2 regions of the Glutamicibacter halophytocola genome follow, and region 1 is predicted to be linked to the other one. Evidence: riboswitches for the same ligand, from Rfam matches in the RefSeq annotation. Region 1 holds a riboswitch; the other holds the start of a gene.
The links. Region 1 has a riboswitch for thiamine pyrophosphate ahead of thiM (hydroxyethylthiazole kinase). Riboswitches for the same ligand answer to the same signal wherever they lie in the genome.
Positions count from the first base shown of each region.

Region 2: linked by a shared signal. The riboswitch ahead of AOZ07_RS13170 (ECF transporter S component) and the one ahead of thiM (hydroxyethylthiazole kinase) in region 1 are both predicted to bind thiamine pyrophosphate.

Region 1 is NZ_CP012750.1:63,915-71,205, reverse strand. It holds gene AOZ07_RS00325 (aldehyde dehydrogenase family protein) at 1-1,037, opposite strand, end outside; gene AOZ07_RS00320 (hypothetical protein) at 1,141-2,736, shown strand; gene AOZ07_RS00315 (GntR family transcriptional regulator) at 2,733-3,098, shown strand; TPP riboswitch at 3,136-3,230, shown strand; gene thiM (hydroxyethylthiazole kinase) at 3,220-4,014, shown strand; gene thiE (thiamine phosphate synthase) at 4,007-4,648, shown strand; gene thiD (bifunctional hydroxymethylpyrimidine kinase/phosphomethylpyrimidine kinase) at 4,630-6,072, shown strand; gene AOZ07_RS00295 (uracil-xanthine permease family protein) at 6,102-7,291, shown strand, end outside.
Region 2 is NZ_CP012750.1:2,841,987-2,849,277, reverse strand. It holds gene AOZ07_RS13200 (Na(+)/H(+) antiporter subunit C) at 1-378, shown strand, start outside; gene AOZ07_RS13195 (Na+/H+ antiporter subunit D) at 375-1,976, shown strand; gene AOZ07_RS13190 (Na+/H+ antiporter subunit E) at 1,988-2,620, shown strand; gene AOZ07_RS13185 (MrpF/PhaF family protein) at 2,617-2,883, shown strand; gene mnhG (monovalent cation/H(+) antiporter subunit G) at 2,883-3,287, shown strand; gene AOZ07_RS13175 (DUF4235 domain-containing protein) at 3,340-3,591, opposite strand; TPP riboswitch at 3,665-3,788, shown strand; gene AOZ07_RS13170 (ECF transporter S component) at 3,852-4,472, shown strand; gene AOZ07_RS13165 (ATP-binding cassette domain-containing protein) at 4,469-6,796, shown strand; gene AOZ07_RS13160 (aminodeoxychorismate lyase) at 6,793-7,291, opposite strand, start outside.

The sequences.
Region 1 (7,291 bases):
AGGTCCACGTTGCGCATGATGGTCGGGGCGATGCGCAGGGTTGCTTCGTCATACTCACCGCCGAACACCACCTCGCCCTGTTCCATCATGGCCAGCAAGCGCTCAAAATGCTGGTGGCTGGCAATCCTGCCAAAGTCCGGGTGGGTGATTGGCTCCTTGCCGTAGAAACCGGAGATGGCCTGGCCCAACCGGTTAATCAATGGCGTGGCATCGCCGATGCACAGGATGTAGTCCGGTGCGACGCAGGTCTGGCCGGCATTCATGAACTTCGCGTAGGCCAAGCGCTTGGCGGTGGCCAGCGAGTGGTTGTCAACGACGGCCGGGGACTTGCCCCCGAGTTCCAAAGTGGTGGGAGTCAGGTGCTGGGCGGCTGCCATCGCGACGATTTTCGCAACCCGCTCCCCACCGGTGTAGAAGATGTGGTCCCAACGTGCTGCCAGCAATTCGGAGGCGGTATCCGCACCGCCTTCGATGACCGCGAAGACCCGCTCGTCCAGATAGAGCGGGAGGAACTTGGCCAGGGCCCCCGAGGTGGCCGGGGCGAGTTCCGAGGGCTTGAGAACCGCGGCGTTGCCAGCGGCAATGGCGGCAACCAGCGGCGCGAGCACCAGCTGCAGCGGGTAGTTCCATGCGCCAATAATCAAGACCACGCCCAAGGGTCGCGGCTCGATCTTCGCGATGGCCGGCTGGAGCGCCAGCGGCACCTTCACGCCGGTGCTGTCCATCCATTCGGCCAGATGCCTCAGCGCAAAATCGATTTCGGCGCGCACCACGTCGACCTCGGCAAATTTGGCTTCGGTGGGGCTCTTTCCGAGGTCGTCATTCAGTGCCTGCACAAAGTCGTCAAGATGCTCTTCGAGCATCTTCTCCAGCGCGCGCAATTGCTGGATCCGGAAGCGGCGCGGGTGGGTGATGCGGGTGTCGGCAGAACGGCGCAAATGGCTCAGAACCGTGGCAATTCGTGAAGGATGCTCGTCCACCGGAGGGGCGGAATCGCCGACCGGCTCGGGCAACGGAGTGGAAGTAAACAGACCCATGATTTGAGCGTACGTCACCAAACGGAAATTCCATCGATTAATGCGCCGAAGGATTCATTATGTATCAACTGTTTGATACATTAATTATCACCGAGGAGGCACGATGGCATCTCTATCAACACAATTCGGCACATTTGCCGTAGCGGCGCTGGTTGTTTATTTCTTATTGCGGGCATTCGGTCGTGCTAAGAACGGTGAACTGCTCAGAAGCGCACGACAGCACGCATTGTGGTGTGCAATCATCGGCTACTTTGCCACTGCCTCAAGCAATTGGTTCGGCGAAGCCGTGGACGTGCCCATAAGCGATCAAAGTAATCTCGATGTTGCGATGGGCATTGCTTCAGCAGCCACCCCTGGCCTGTGGGTCGCTTTCATCTATGTCGCCAGCCAGTACACCTGGCCACGCCGGTTGAAGCCGCTGCGCACCGCGACTCTTGCCCCACGTTCCTTGACGAGCCCGATACCCAAGAAGCTCGTTGCAGCAACGCTGGTTGTTCTGATCCTGGCCTGCGTGACGGTTTACTCTGTTCGAGACGTCGCAGCCATTGCACCATTGCCAGAGACTGAAATCAGTGCCGATGATTACTCCTACAGCAATCCTTCGCAGGACGGATTGCGTGCTGCCGGAGAGATCCTTCCTTACCTCTACGTGAGCTTCGGAATCCTCGCATTGGCTGCAATCGTAGCTTCCATTGTCATTCTTAGGCGTCGGCCACTTCCGGGAATCTCCGAGCACAATAACCGGCTGTTGCGCACCATCTGGCTGAACCGCCTCTACCGCACCGTTGCCGTATCGCTGGCGGTACAGGCGGGAGAGGCCCTGCACTACAAGGCGCGCTGGTTCCACAACGAGTCCACACGCTACATTGATGGATCAGGTGCGGGGATCGAGTACATGGATAGCATGTACAAAATCGGCAACAACCTGGACTGGACGGCGAACTACGCTGTCCTGGGCATTTCGGTCTTGATGCTTTTCTGGCGACCGCCGACGAACTTTGAAAATCTCCCGCGGGCAAAACGCACCGGGTTCAGCAGGCTGCGCGATCAGCTGTTCTCCCTGCAATACGCGACAGCCCTGCTCATGTTCGTTGCCATTTTCATCGCATGGCCGAATTTGCCTGTCAGCGATGACTACAAGTTGCCTACCGGCGAGCGCGAGACTTGGATGCTGGTGTTGTTCACCAGTGCCGCAGTGTTCTACCTTGCGTTGAATGCGCTTTACCTCGGGTACGCGAACGTGGTTTCACGGCAGATTTCTGCCGCTCCCAAGCATTCGGCAAGGTTGCCCATGTCGCCTTATATTTGCGCCGGATTGCTCATAGTTGCGTGCTTGTACTTCTTGCTCTTTCCCCCGTTGGACTACTTATGGGGTTTCGTTGCGCCAAGCAAAGTGGTTGTCATTGCCCTGGTAGTCCTGCTCGTCCTCGCACATCTGGGATTTGCCTGGTTCGCGCGTAGATCCATTATCCCGTGGAACGTTACGGCCGCTGAAGAAATCTGGTACCGGAGGGTTTTAGAACTGCGTTCCCTGCGAGCGGTCACAAGTACCGTCGCGGCCATGCTGGTTGTCGGCTACGAGTTTCCGGTCCGCCTGGATCTTCTTGCCATCATGATCTTCTGCATTCCGGCGGTCATATTCCTCGAACGCCCCATGGACAGCGAAGCAAGGTCCTTGCAGAGGTCAACGTCCGCATGAGCACACAGATCAGTGTGGACCTTGAGGCAGCCACCGCACCCTATGAGCAGATCCGCTCGCAGATTGCCGCGCTCATCAACCTTGGCGAGTTGGCGCCGGGCAACCGATTGCCGACCGTCCGAGCGCTGGCCACGGACTTGGGGGTTGCAGCCGGAACGGTGGCTCGCGCCTATAAGGAGCTGGAAGCCGAAGGGCTGATTTCCTCGAGGCGCCGCGCAGGCACCATAGTGAGCGAACGACCCGGATCTGTTGATACCCACGAAGACCTGGTGGCCGCGGTGGACCAGCTGTGGAAATTGGCGGCGGCGCAGCATGTTGACGCCGCGACGCTCAAGGCATTGGTGGCACGACGCGAACCCTGAGGATTTGTTCTGGGCACCCCTTCTGCGTACTCTCTAAATCAGTGACACGGGGTGCCGGAGAAGCCGACTGAGATGAAACCCGTCGAACCTGATCTAGTTCACGCTAGCGGAGGGATGTCGCATGACTCTGCCTATCGTTGCCCAAAAATACCGGCAACGCTCCCCCTTGGTTTTTTGCCTGACGAATACTGTCGTCACCAACTTCACCGCCAATGTCCTTCTTGCCTCCGGCGCATCGCCGGCGATGACCAACCTGCCCGGAGAGGCCGGAGGGTTTGCCGCCATGGCTTCCGCGGTACTGGTGAATCTGGGCACTCCAAGCACCGAGCAAATGGTTGCCATGGAGGAAGCGGTCCTCTCGGCGAGCGCGGCTGGCACCCCCTGGGTATTGGATCCGGTAGCCGTGGGCGCCCTTTCGGTGCGCACCGATTTCGCACGACACATTGTGCAGCAGCGTCCGGCCTTGATCCGCGGCAATGCCTCGGAAATCCTGGCCTTGGCGGGCAAGGATTCCAGCGGCCGAGGTGTTGATGCAGCAGATACCGTGCAGGCAGCCCTGGACGCCGGACGCGAATTGGCCAAGGAGCACGGGTGCGTTGTTGCCATCTCCGGTGAAGCGGACGCCATCATCGACGCGAACCGCACCGTGCTGGTGCATACCAACGGGATCGGGTTGACCAGGATCACCGGTGGAGGATGCGCGCTGGGCGCCTTCAACGCGGGCATGCTCGCAGTGCACGAGGACCCCTTTGACGCAGCCATCGCTGCCCACGGATTCTATGGCCTCGCCGCAGAAAAGGCGCTGGCGGCAAGCAGCGGTCCGGGGAGTTTTGCCGTGGCCTTCCTTGATGCCCTGGCCGCCACCGAACCTGAAGAACTACAGAATTTGAAGTACGAGGAATTGAACCATGGATAATATCGGCGCATACCTGGTAGCCAACACCGCTAGCTGCACGCCACGCACCACCCTGGAAGTCATCGAAGGGGCGGTGGCCGGCGGCATCGAGTGGATCCAGCTGCGGGCCAAAGACGAGACCGCGCGCGAATTCTTCGAACTGGCCTGCGCCGCGACCCGCCTCACCGAAGGCAAGGCGAAGTTGCTGATCAATGACCGGATCGACGTGTTCTTGGCGGCCCGCGCGGCCGGGGCAGCGGTCAGTGGAATCCACATCGGCCAGAAGGACATCCCGGTGCGCCTGGCACGCCAGATCATGGGCGAAGGCATCATCGGCTTGAGCGCTTCCACCGATGCCCAGCTGGCGCAGGCCAACCTCGATGCCGAGGCGATCGACTACTTGGGGGTCGGCGCAGTGCGTGCCACTCCAACCAAAAAGGACCACCCAACCCCGATTGGGCTGGACGGTTTTGCCCGCGCCGCATCGCGGACTTCCCTGCCCTGCGTAGCCATCGGGGCGATCACCGCGCAGGATGCCAGCGCCATCCGCGCAGGCGGCGGAGCCGGCTTGGCCGTGGTCCGCGCCATCTGCAATGCCGACGACCCGCAAGCTGCCAGCGGGCAGCTGGTGGCAGCGTGGGCGGCAGCGCAGTGAAAAACATTCTCTCCATTGCCGGCTCCGACCCCTCCGGTGGCGCAGGAATCCAAGCGGACCTGAAGGCCATTGCCGCCAACGGCGGCTACGGCATGTGCGTGATCACCGCGCTGACCGCGCAGAACACCCTGGGCGTCAGCGCGGTACAGGCCATCGATGGCGAGTTTGTGCTCGCTCAGCTCAACGCGATCAGCGCCGACGTCCAGATCGATGCCATTAAAATTGGCATGCTGGCCAACGAGGAGATCATCCGCGCCGTCAACGGATGGCTGGATACCGTGGATGCCCCGGTGGTACTGGATCCGGTCATGGTAGCCACCAGCGGGGACCGGCTCCTGGAAGATGAGGCGGTGCTCGATTCCCTGTTGGACCGCGCTTCGGTGATCACGCCCAATCTGCTGGAGCTGGCAAGCTTGCTGCGCGAGCCGGCAGCGGCCGACTGGCCGCAGGTCCTGGAACAGGCCCGGCGGCTGGCTGCCAAGCATGATGCACTGGTCCTGGCCAAGGGCGGGCATCTGGCCGGGGACCTGTGTCCCGATGCGCTGGTTTCCGCCCAGGGAGTATTGGCCGAGTTCAGCAACCAGCGCCACCACACCAAGAACACCCACGGCACCGGATGCACCCTGTCCAGCGCCCTGGCGACGATCTATGCATCGGGCGGCGACTGGGCCAGCGCGCTGGAACAGGCCAAGGCCTATCTGTTCCGCGCCATCGGAGCTGCCGATGAACTCAACGTCGGCCGCGGGCATGGCCCGGTGAACCACTTTGCCCACTTCTTCAGCGAAGCTGATCCGATGGATCAGTGGTGGCAGCAGATCCACGAGCTGCGCGGCTCCATCGACAACCTGGAGTTCATTGCCCAGCTGGCCGACGGCACGCTGGACCCAGCGGACTTTGAATACTATTTGGCGCAGGACGCGCTGTACCTGCAGCGCTATGCCCAGGTGCTGGCCGAAGCCAGCGCATTGGCCCCGGATCTTGACGCGCAGCGCTTCTGGGCCGGCTCCGCCCGGGAAATCCTGGAAGGCGAGCTGCAGCTGCATCGCAGCTACCTGGCCGAAGGGACCGCCAATCCCAGCGCCATCACATTGAACTACGTGAACCACCTGGCCGCTTCCAAGCGCAGCTACGCGGAGCTGATCGCCGCAATCCTGCCGTGCTATTGGCTGTACCAGGATATCGGCAAGCGCCTGGCCTCAGCCAACCATCCAGCGCACCCGTACAAGCAGTGGCTGGTGACCTATGCGTCGGAGGAATTCGATCTAGCCACCGAGCGCGCCATCGACATGGTGCGCGTCGCGTGGAAGCAGGCCGACGTCGATCTGCGCGAGCGGATGCGGCTGGCCTTCGTGCGATCCTCCGAACACGAGGTGGCCTTCTTCGATCAGGCACGGCGGAACCGAGTAGAATTCTCTACGGCCTGAAACGCGCGGGCCACGATCTGGAGGATTGCATGAGCTGGAGCATTCACGGCAACGGAAAGACCATCACCCCGGGCGAAGTTGTTGCCCCGGAAGAACGTCTGCACTGGCCGCAAACCATTTCCATTGGCGCCCAGCACATCCTGGCGATGTTCGGCTCCAGCATCCTGGTCCCGACCCTGACCGGTTTCCCGGTGACCACCACCTTGCTGTTCACCGGCTTGGCCACGATCATCTTCTTGCTGATGACCAAAAACAAGGTCCCCAGCTACCTCGGCTCGTCTTTTGCGATGATCGCTCCGGTCATCTCCACCACCCAGTCGCACAGCATGGCTGGCGCGCTGGGCGGCATCGTGATGACCGGTGCGCTGCTTTTTGCGGTGGGGCTGATTGTCCAGGTGACCGGCACCGGATGGATCCACTCCTTGATGCCGCCGGTGGTCATGGGCACAATCGTTGCGCTGATCGGCTTGAACCTGGCCAGTGCGACCCTGGCGCCCATGACCGATTTCCCGCTGACCACCTTCTTGACGGTGATCTTCACGGTGCTGGCCACGGTGGCCTTCAAGGGCCTGCTGGGGCGCCTGTCAATTCTGGTGGGCCTGGTCCTCGGCTACCTGCTGGCTTTGGTCCAGGGCCAAGTTGATTTCAAGGCCGTCCACGCTGCCGACTGGGTGGGCCTGCCGCAATTCACCACTCCAACCTTCCACTTTGATACCGCGCTGATGTTCCTGCCAGCCGTGTTCGTCCTGATTGCCGAGAATATCGGGCACGTGCGCACCGTGGGCGTGATGACCGGGCGGGACCTCTCGAAGTTCAATGGCCGCGCGTTGATGGCCGATGGCGCTGCCAGCGTCGTTGCCGGGCTCGGTGGCGGTTCGGCCACCACCACCTACGCCGAGAACATTGGCGTGATGGCCGCGTCCCGCGTGTACTCCACTGCCGCCTACTGGGTGGCGGCCATCGTGGCCATGGCTTTGGCCTTCTTGCCGAAGTTCGGCGCTTTGGTGGGCACCATTCCGGCGGGTGTCATCGGCGGCCTGGGCATTGTCCTGTACGGCATGATCGGCATTGTCGGCGCCCGCTTGTGGATCGAGGCGAAGGTCGACTTTGGCAACCCGATCAATTTGATGACCGCAGGCACCGGGCTGATTATCGCGATTGCCGTGACCAGCGATATCTCCTTCGGCCAGTTCCAGCTCGGCGGCATCGCGCTGGGCTC
Region 2 (7,291 bases), 1.1 Mb from region 1:
CGCACGCTGACCCGCGTGCTGCTGGGCATCATGCTGCTGGGCAACGGCATCAACCTGCTGATCCTCACCAGCGGCGGCCGGCGCGGAGTGGCACCGCTGTTCCAATCCGGATTGGCTGCCGAGGAATATTCGGATCCGTTGCCGCAAGCCCTGATCCTCACGGCCATCGTGATCACCTTCGCAGTCACCGCCTTCCTGCTGGCCATGATCTACCGTTCCTGGACGTTGACCAGCGCCGATGAACTGGCCGATGACACCGAAGATATCAAGGTCTCGCAGAAGACCGCATACGACGAAGAGGAAGACTCGCCGGTGGCAGAGGATACGACCGAATTCGTTGACGAAGAGGGCCGCCCAGTGCGCGAGGGGGAAGAGTGAATTTTCTGGATCTAGCACCCCTGGCCGTGGTCTTGCCGATTATCGGTGCCGGGGCGGCGTTCTTGGCACGGCGGCAGGTGCGCACCCAGCGCCTGATCACCATCGGGATCCTCTGCTTGACCCTCGTGCTGGAAGCGGGCATGCTCGCCGCGGTATGGGGAGGCGAAAGCTACGCCATCCACATCGGCGGCTGGGAGTCGCCCTTTGGCATCGCGCTGATGGTCGATGGCTTCAGCTCCTTCATGCTGCTGATTTCCACCCTGGTCTCGCTGGCAGTGCTCTTCTTCGCCACCAGCCAGGGCCTGGCCGACGGCGATGAGCCCGGCCCGGTGTCGGTCTTCCATCCGGCCTACCTGATCCTGCTCGCCGGTGTGTCCAACGCCTTCCTGGCCGCCGACCTGTTCAACCTGTACGTCGGGTTCGAAATCCTGCTGACCGCCAGCTACGTGCTGCTGACCCTGGGCGGAACTGCCGAACGCATCCGCGCCGGTACCACCTACGTGGTGGTTTCGGTGGTGTCCTCGGTGATCTTCCTGATGGCCATCGCCATGACCTATGCGGCGACCGGCACGGTGAATATGGCCGACCTGGCCGTGAAGCTGCCCGAACTGGACCAGGGCCCGCAATTGATTTTGCATGTGCTGCTGCTGATTGCCTTCGGCATTAAAGCGGCAGTGTTCCCGCTGTCCCTGTGGCTTCCGGACTCCTACCCGACGGCACCGGCACCGGTGACCGCGGTGTTCGCCGGCTTGCTGACCAAGGTGGGCGTCTACGCAATCGTGCGCACCGAAACACTGATTTTCCCGGGTGGCGCCGTGAACGCCGGGCTGCTGGTGGTGGCGGCGCTGACCATGGTGATCGGTATTCTTGGTGCGCTGGCGCAGACGGACTTCAAGCGCATGCTCTCCTTCACCCTCACCAGCCACATCGGATACCTGATTTTCGGCGTGGCTGTCGGGGGACCGCTGGCCATTGCGGCGACCATCTACTACGTGGGCCACCACATCATCGTCCAGACCTCGCTGTTCATGGTCGCTGGCCTGATAGAACGCCGTGCCGGAAGCTCCAATGTCACCAAGCTGGGCTCATTGGCCAAGCTTTCCCCGGCCCTGTCCCTGCTCTTCTTCATTCCGGCGATCAACCTCGGCGGCATTCCTCCGTTCTCCGGTTTCCTGGGCAAGTTCGGGCTGCTCCATGCCGCCGTGCAGGATGCCGACCCGCTGACCTGGGTGGTGGTGGGCGCCGGCCTGCTGACCAGCCTGCTGACGTTGCTGGCGATCATTCGTGTCTGGGCCCGCATCTTCTGGCGTCGCGCTGCCGATGCCGAGGTGCCGAACCAGGAGCTGGTGGATGAAGCAGCCCAGGTGGCGTCCGAAACCGCGGCTGGTGGAGCGCAGAACCCCGGCCTGGGCCTGAAGCTGGCCCGGGAATTGGAAGCTGCGTCCCTGCCCTGGGGCATGCGCTATGCCACCGGTTCGCTGGTGGCAGCGGGTATTGCCCTGACTATTTTTGCCGGGCCGATTTTTGAATTCTGTGAACGGGTCGCCGCGGAGCTCATTGCCCGCGACGCATACATCAACGCGATCTTGCCATTCTGATTGGAGGGATGATGCCGACTAAAAAATTGAAACCCGGTGACCAGCGTATTGATGATGCGCTGGATACCTCAGGCGTGCGCCACCGGGCGACGCTCAAGCAGGAATGGCCGCTGCTGGCCCTGCTGATTTTTGTGTGGTGCGCACTGTGGCAGGATTTCTCTCCGGCGAACCTGATCTTCGGTGTGATTATCGCGCTGGTCATCGTCACGCTCTTTCCGCTGCCTCCGGTGGTGCTTTCGGGACGCATGAACGTTTGGTACTGCCTGCAGCTATTCATCTGGTTTATCGGCCAGGTGTTTGTGGCCAGCTTCGAAGTGGCCCGACTGGCCATCTTCCGGGGAAAGAAGACCCGCAGCGGGGTCATTGCGGTTCCTTTGCGCACCGACTCGGATCTGATCGTGACAACGGTTGGCCATGTGCTGACCCTGATCCCGGGATCCTTCGTCATTGACGTGGACCGCAGTTCCTCAACGCTGTACTTGCACTACATCAATATCGAATCAAGGCAGGATATGGACCGCGCCCGCGAAGCCGTGCGCGACATTGAACGCCGGATGATCATGGCCATCGGCAGCCGGGATGAATTCGACGCGATCAAGCACGAATGCGGACCGAACCTGATGCGAATGAAGGGCAAAAAATGATGGAAATCGTGATGTGGATTTGCGGCATCATGCTGGGCTTGGCCACCGTTGCCTGTGTAATCCGCGTGGCCAAGGGCCCCTCGATTCTCGACCGCGTCCTCGCACTGGACGTGATGCTGCTGATCATCTCCGTGGCCCTGTGCCTGGAGATGGTCTACAACCGGCACTCCGACTACCTGCTCTTCGTCATTGCCGCTTGCACTTTGGGCTTCATCGGCTCGGTCACCGTCTCGCGCTACGTTTCTGACCAGAGGAATGCCTGATGGAGATGTTCGTGGATATTCTCGTGGCAGTACTGCTGATTGCCGGTTGCCTCATGTCGCTGATTGCCGGTATTGGCCTGCTGACCTTTCCCGACATGCTCACCCGCATGCATGCCGCAACCAAGCCCCAGGTCCTCGGGTTCTTGCTGATCTTCACCGGGCTGGCGATTCATCTGCGCAGCTGGGCTGTGGTTCCCGTGCTCTTCCTGGCATGGGGGATGCAGTTGTTGACCGCGCCGGTTTCGGCCCATATGATCGGGCGCTCCGGCTACCGCACCAAGCACGCTGCCAAGGATTCGCTCTATGCCGATGAGCTCAAGCAGATTGTAGACAAGACCAGCAGTGCCCCGCCCACCGGAACCTTCGATGCAACCTCGGGTGCATCGGGAAAATCTGAAGACTAGGACAACACAGCACGGGCATCCCGCCGACGGCGGGATGCCCGTGCTGTGTGCACTACTTGCTAAAGCGTGCGACTACCTTGTTGCTACCGCGGTCTGCCAGCACCTGAATGGTGGCTGCCACGATGGCCGAGAAGATCGCAAATCCGAGAGCCTGGCGCAGCGAAGCCTCGGCGGCTTCTTCACTTCCCTTGCGGGGTGCCTTGTTTCCGGTGAAACCCTTCCACAGCTGGTCAACCAGCTTGCTGCCGACAAAACCGGCGCCAATGGAAATTCCCGTGGTGGCAAGTTTCTGCACTGTATTCATTTTGCCCTCGCTTCAACGTCGTGACTTATCGTTCCTCTGCCCAGCATACCTGCGGTATGGTAGGTGGGCAGTAATTTTCCGACAGGGGAGCGTCAGACTTCGAAACTGGAGTCGCAAGACGCTGAGAGTGCGATAGATCGCAGACCCTCGAACCTGCTCCGGCTAGTACCGGCGAAGGAAGTCGAGCATCTCGGATGCGGACCGGGAGCATTGTGCCCTGGATCCGTACATCTCCCCTCCTTGATATAGGAGGACCACCAATGAACCAATCAGCAGCAAACCAGCGTTCTGGCTGGCGCGTCGTAGACATCGTCACCGCATCGGTCATCGCAGTCGCCTCGGGCGTCATCTTCTGGGCCTGGAGCGCAGGCTACGGGCTGTTCTCGCTGGCCTTTGCGGCCTTCCCGCCCGCGGCAGCGCTGCTCACCGGCGTTTGGCTCTTCCCCGCAGTGCTTGGCGCGCTGATTATCCGCAAGCCCGGCGCGGCCCTGTATTGCGAGCTGCTGGCAGCGGTGGTCGAAGCGCTGCTCGGTTCGCATTATGGCCTGACCGTGCTGCTGTCCGGCCTGGTCCAGGGCCTGGGTGCTGAAGTGGTCTTTGCCGCGTTCCGCTACCGCAAGTGGAACTTGGGCGTGGCATTGCTTGCAGGGCTCTTCTCTGGACTTTTCGCCGGTATTTCCGAGGCCTACATCATGGCCTACTACGTTGAATACACCCCGGCGCTGAAGCTGTTCCACGTGATCGCTACCGGTGTCTCCGGGCTGATTGTTGCAGGCCTGCTGTCCTGGCTGGCAACCCGCGGCCTGGCCAAGACCGGCGCGTTGAGCGCTTTGGCCAGCCGCCGGGCACACCTTGAATCCGGAAAACTGGCCGCAAAATGAGTTCGGTGGCTAACACCGGTGCCACGGCACAAACTCGGCGAGGCATCGAGATCATTGCTCGAGGTTTTTGCTGGCAACACCCGGAACGCTCGCAACCTGCCATCTCGGCATTTGACGTGCAGATCAACTCCGGCGAAAAGGTGCTGCTGATCGGCCCGTCCGGGGCAGGCAAGTCAACCTTGCTCCATGCCCTGGCCGGACTGCTGGAAGTCGATGGGGCCGAGCAGATCGCCGGTCAATTGCTCATCGACGGGTCGGACGCCTTCGCCCGGGAACACCCGGTGGGACTGATGCAGCAGGACCCGGAGACCCAGGTGGTGCAAAGCCGGGTCGCCGACGATGTGGCCTTTGGCGCCGAAAACCTGGCGGTGGATCCGGCCATCATCCGCCAGAGAATTCCCGAGGCCCTGGACGCGGTGGGGCTGGGCATGCTGCCCATGGACCACCGCACCCAGGAACTGTCCGGCGGGCAAAAGCAGCGCCTGGCCCTGGCCGGAATCCTGGCCATGCAGCCGGGGCTGATGCTGCTTGATGAACCCACCGCCAACGTCGACCCGGAAGGCATCGGGCCATTGCGCGATGCGGTGCTCAACGCCGCCCAGCTTAGTGGCGCCACGCTGATCGTGGTCGAGCACCGGCTGGATGCGTGGGCAGAACATATGGATCGAGTGATCGTCCTCGAACCAGGCGGAGGTGTCGCCCACGACCTGGACCCGCAACGGCTCATTGACGATGAAAGCCTGCGTGCAGAGCTTTCGGAGGCCGGGGTGTGGGTGCCAGGCTATTCGCCACAGGTCCAACCGGCCAGCCCCCGGCCCGGGGCGCTGCTTCTGGAAGCCGCCGAGCTGGTCAGCGCCCGCAGCGGGCAAGCGCCCCGGACCCAAGCGGTGGATCTGGCGGTGAGCGCCGGAACGGCGACGGTTATCCGCGGGGAGAATGGCGCCGGGAAATCCACCTTGGCACTGACCTTGGGCGGTTTGCTGGAACCGGCACAGGGAGCCCTGCAGGCTTCCGACGCGCTAGCCAACGGCCTGGGGAAATCACCGTTCAGCTGGCGGGCAGGAGCCCTGATCGGCCGGATAGGGTCGGTGTTCCAGGAACCCGAACACCAATTTGTCACCCAGAGCGTGCGCGAAGAATTGGCATTTGCGCCGCTGCGGGCGAAGGCAAGCGGCGGCCATGAGCTGAAGTATGAACCGCAGCAGGTTGATGCCCTGGTCGAGTCGCTGCTGCAGCGTTTGGGCTTGCAGCATCTGGCCGAAGCCAATCCCTTCACCCTTTCGGGAGGGGAGAAGCGCCGGTTGTCGGTGGGCACGGTGTTGGCCGCGGCCCCGGACGTGCTGATCCTGGACGAGCCAACCTTCGGGCAGGACGCCAGGACGTGGCGGGAGCTTGCCGGGTTGCTCGTGGAGCAATTGGAGCAGGACACTGCGATTATCGCAGTGACTCACGATGAGCATTTGGCCAGCGTTCTGGGGGCCCAGGAGATTCACCTGGCCGCTGTCGCGAAGCAACAGCCCGCGATAGCCAGGGGCCCGGTCCTGGACGCTCCGGTGGGCCACAGCTGGCTGGCGAAGATCAATCCCCTGGCCAAGCTGGGCGCGGTGGCAGCAGCCACCTTGCCCCTGATTACCACCTTGGATTGGGTTTCGGCGCTGGTGGTCGTGGCTGCGACCATCCTGGCCTTCCCCTTGGCGGGCTTGAGCCCGGCAAGATTCTTCAAGCGGGCCTGGCCCCTGCTGATCGCCGGGGTGGTGGCCGCTTGGGGCATTGCCCTGGTGGGGCAGGACAGCGGCGCCGTGTATGCGCAGCTGGGGATCTTCAGCATCACCGAGGGCTCGGTCCACGGCGGTATCGCCACCGGCTTGAGGGCCTTCGCCTTGGCGCTTCCATGCATTTTGCTGCTGGCAACCACCAATCCCAGCGACTTGGGCGGGGCACTGTCGCAGCAGTTGCGAGTTCCGCACCGTTTTGTGCTCGGAGCGCTGGCTGGCATGCGCCTGCTAGGGCTGATGGTCGAAGAATTCGCCACTCTCGGGCTGGCTCGGCGGGCGCGCGGGGTGGGCAGCTTCGGCACCGTTGCCCAGCGCATCTCCGCGAAGCTGGGCCAGTGCCTGGCCCTGCTGGTCCAAGCACTTCGCCGGGCCGGGCGGCTGGCGGTCACCATGGAAGCCAAGGGCTTCGGCATCGGGCAACGCACCTGGATTCGCACAGCCACCTTCACCAGCAAGGATGCCGCGGTGCTGTTGGCGGGCATCGTGCTGGGCACCGTGGCTGTAGGCGCGGCCGTGCTGGCCGGCACCTACAACCTGGTCTGGGGCTAGCGGATCGCCTCGCTGAGGGCGCTGAGCTCTTCATGGAGCTCGGCGTCCAAGCGCAGCGGCTTGGCGTCGATGGTGCGCACCGGGGTGAGCAGGCGGATGGAAGAAACCAGCCATACGCCGTCTGCCTGGTAGAGGTCCTCGGGACGCAATGGGCCGTAGCCCAGTTCCCAGCCATCCTGGGCTGCCGCATCAAAAATGGCGCTCTGCGTGGTTCCCGGCAAGATGCCGGTTTCCAGCATCGGGGTCAGCAGGCGCTTGGTCTCGCCATCGCGCTGGGCCACCAGCACGGTAGAGGTTGGCGCTTCGAGCACGATGCCGTCGGCCGAGGTGAAAATGACGTCGTGGGCTCCGTGCTTGCGGGCGTAGCGCAGGGCCGCCATGTTCACTGAGTAGGACAGGGTTTTGGCGCCCATCATCAGCCACGGTGCGCGTTCGGAGAGTTTCGAGTCGTAGCCGCGATCCAGCAGCAACACGTCGACACCGGTCTCGCGCTGT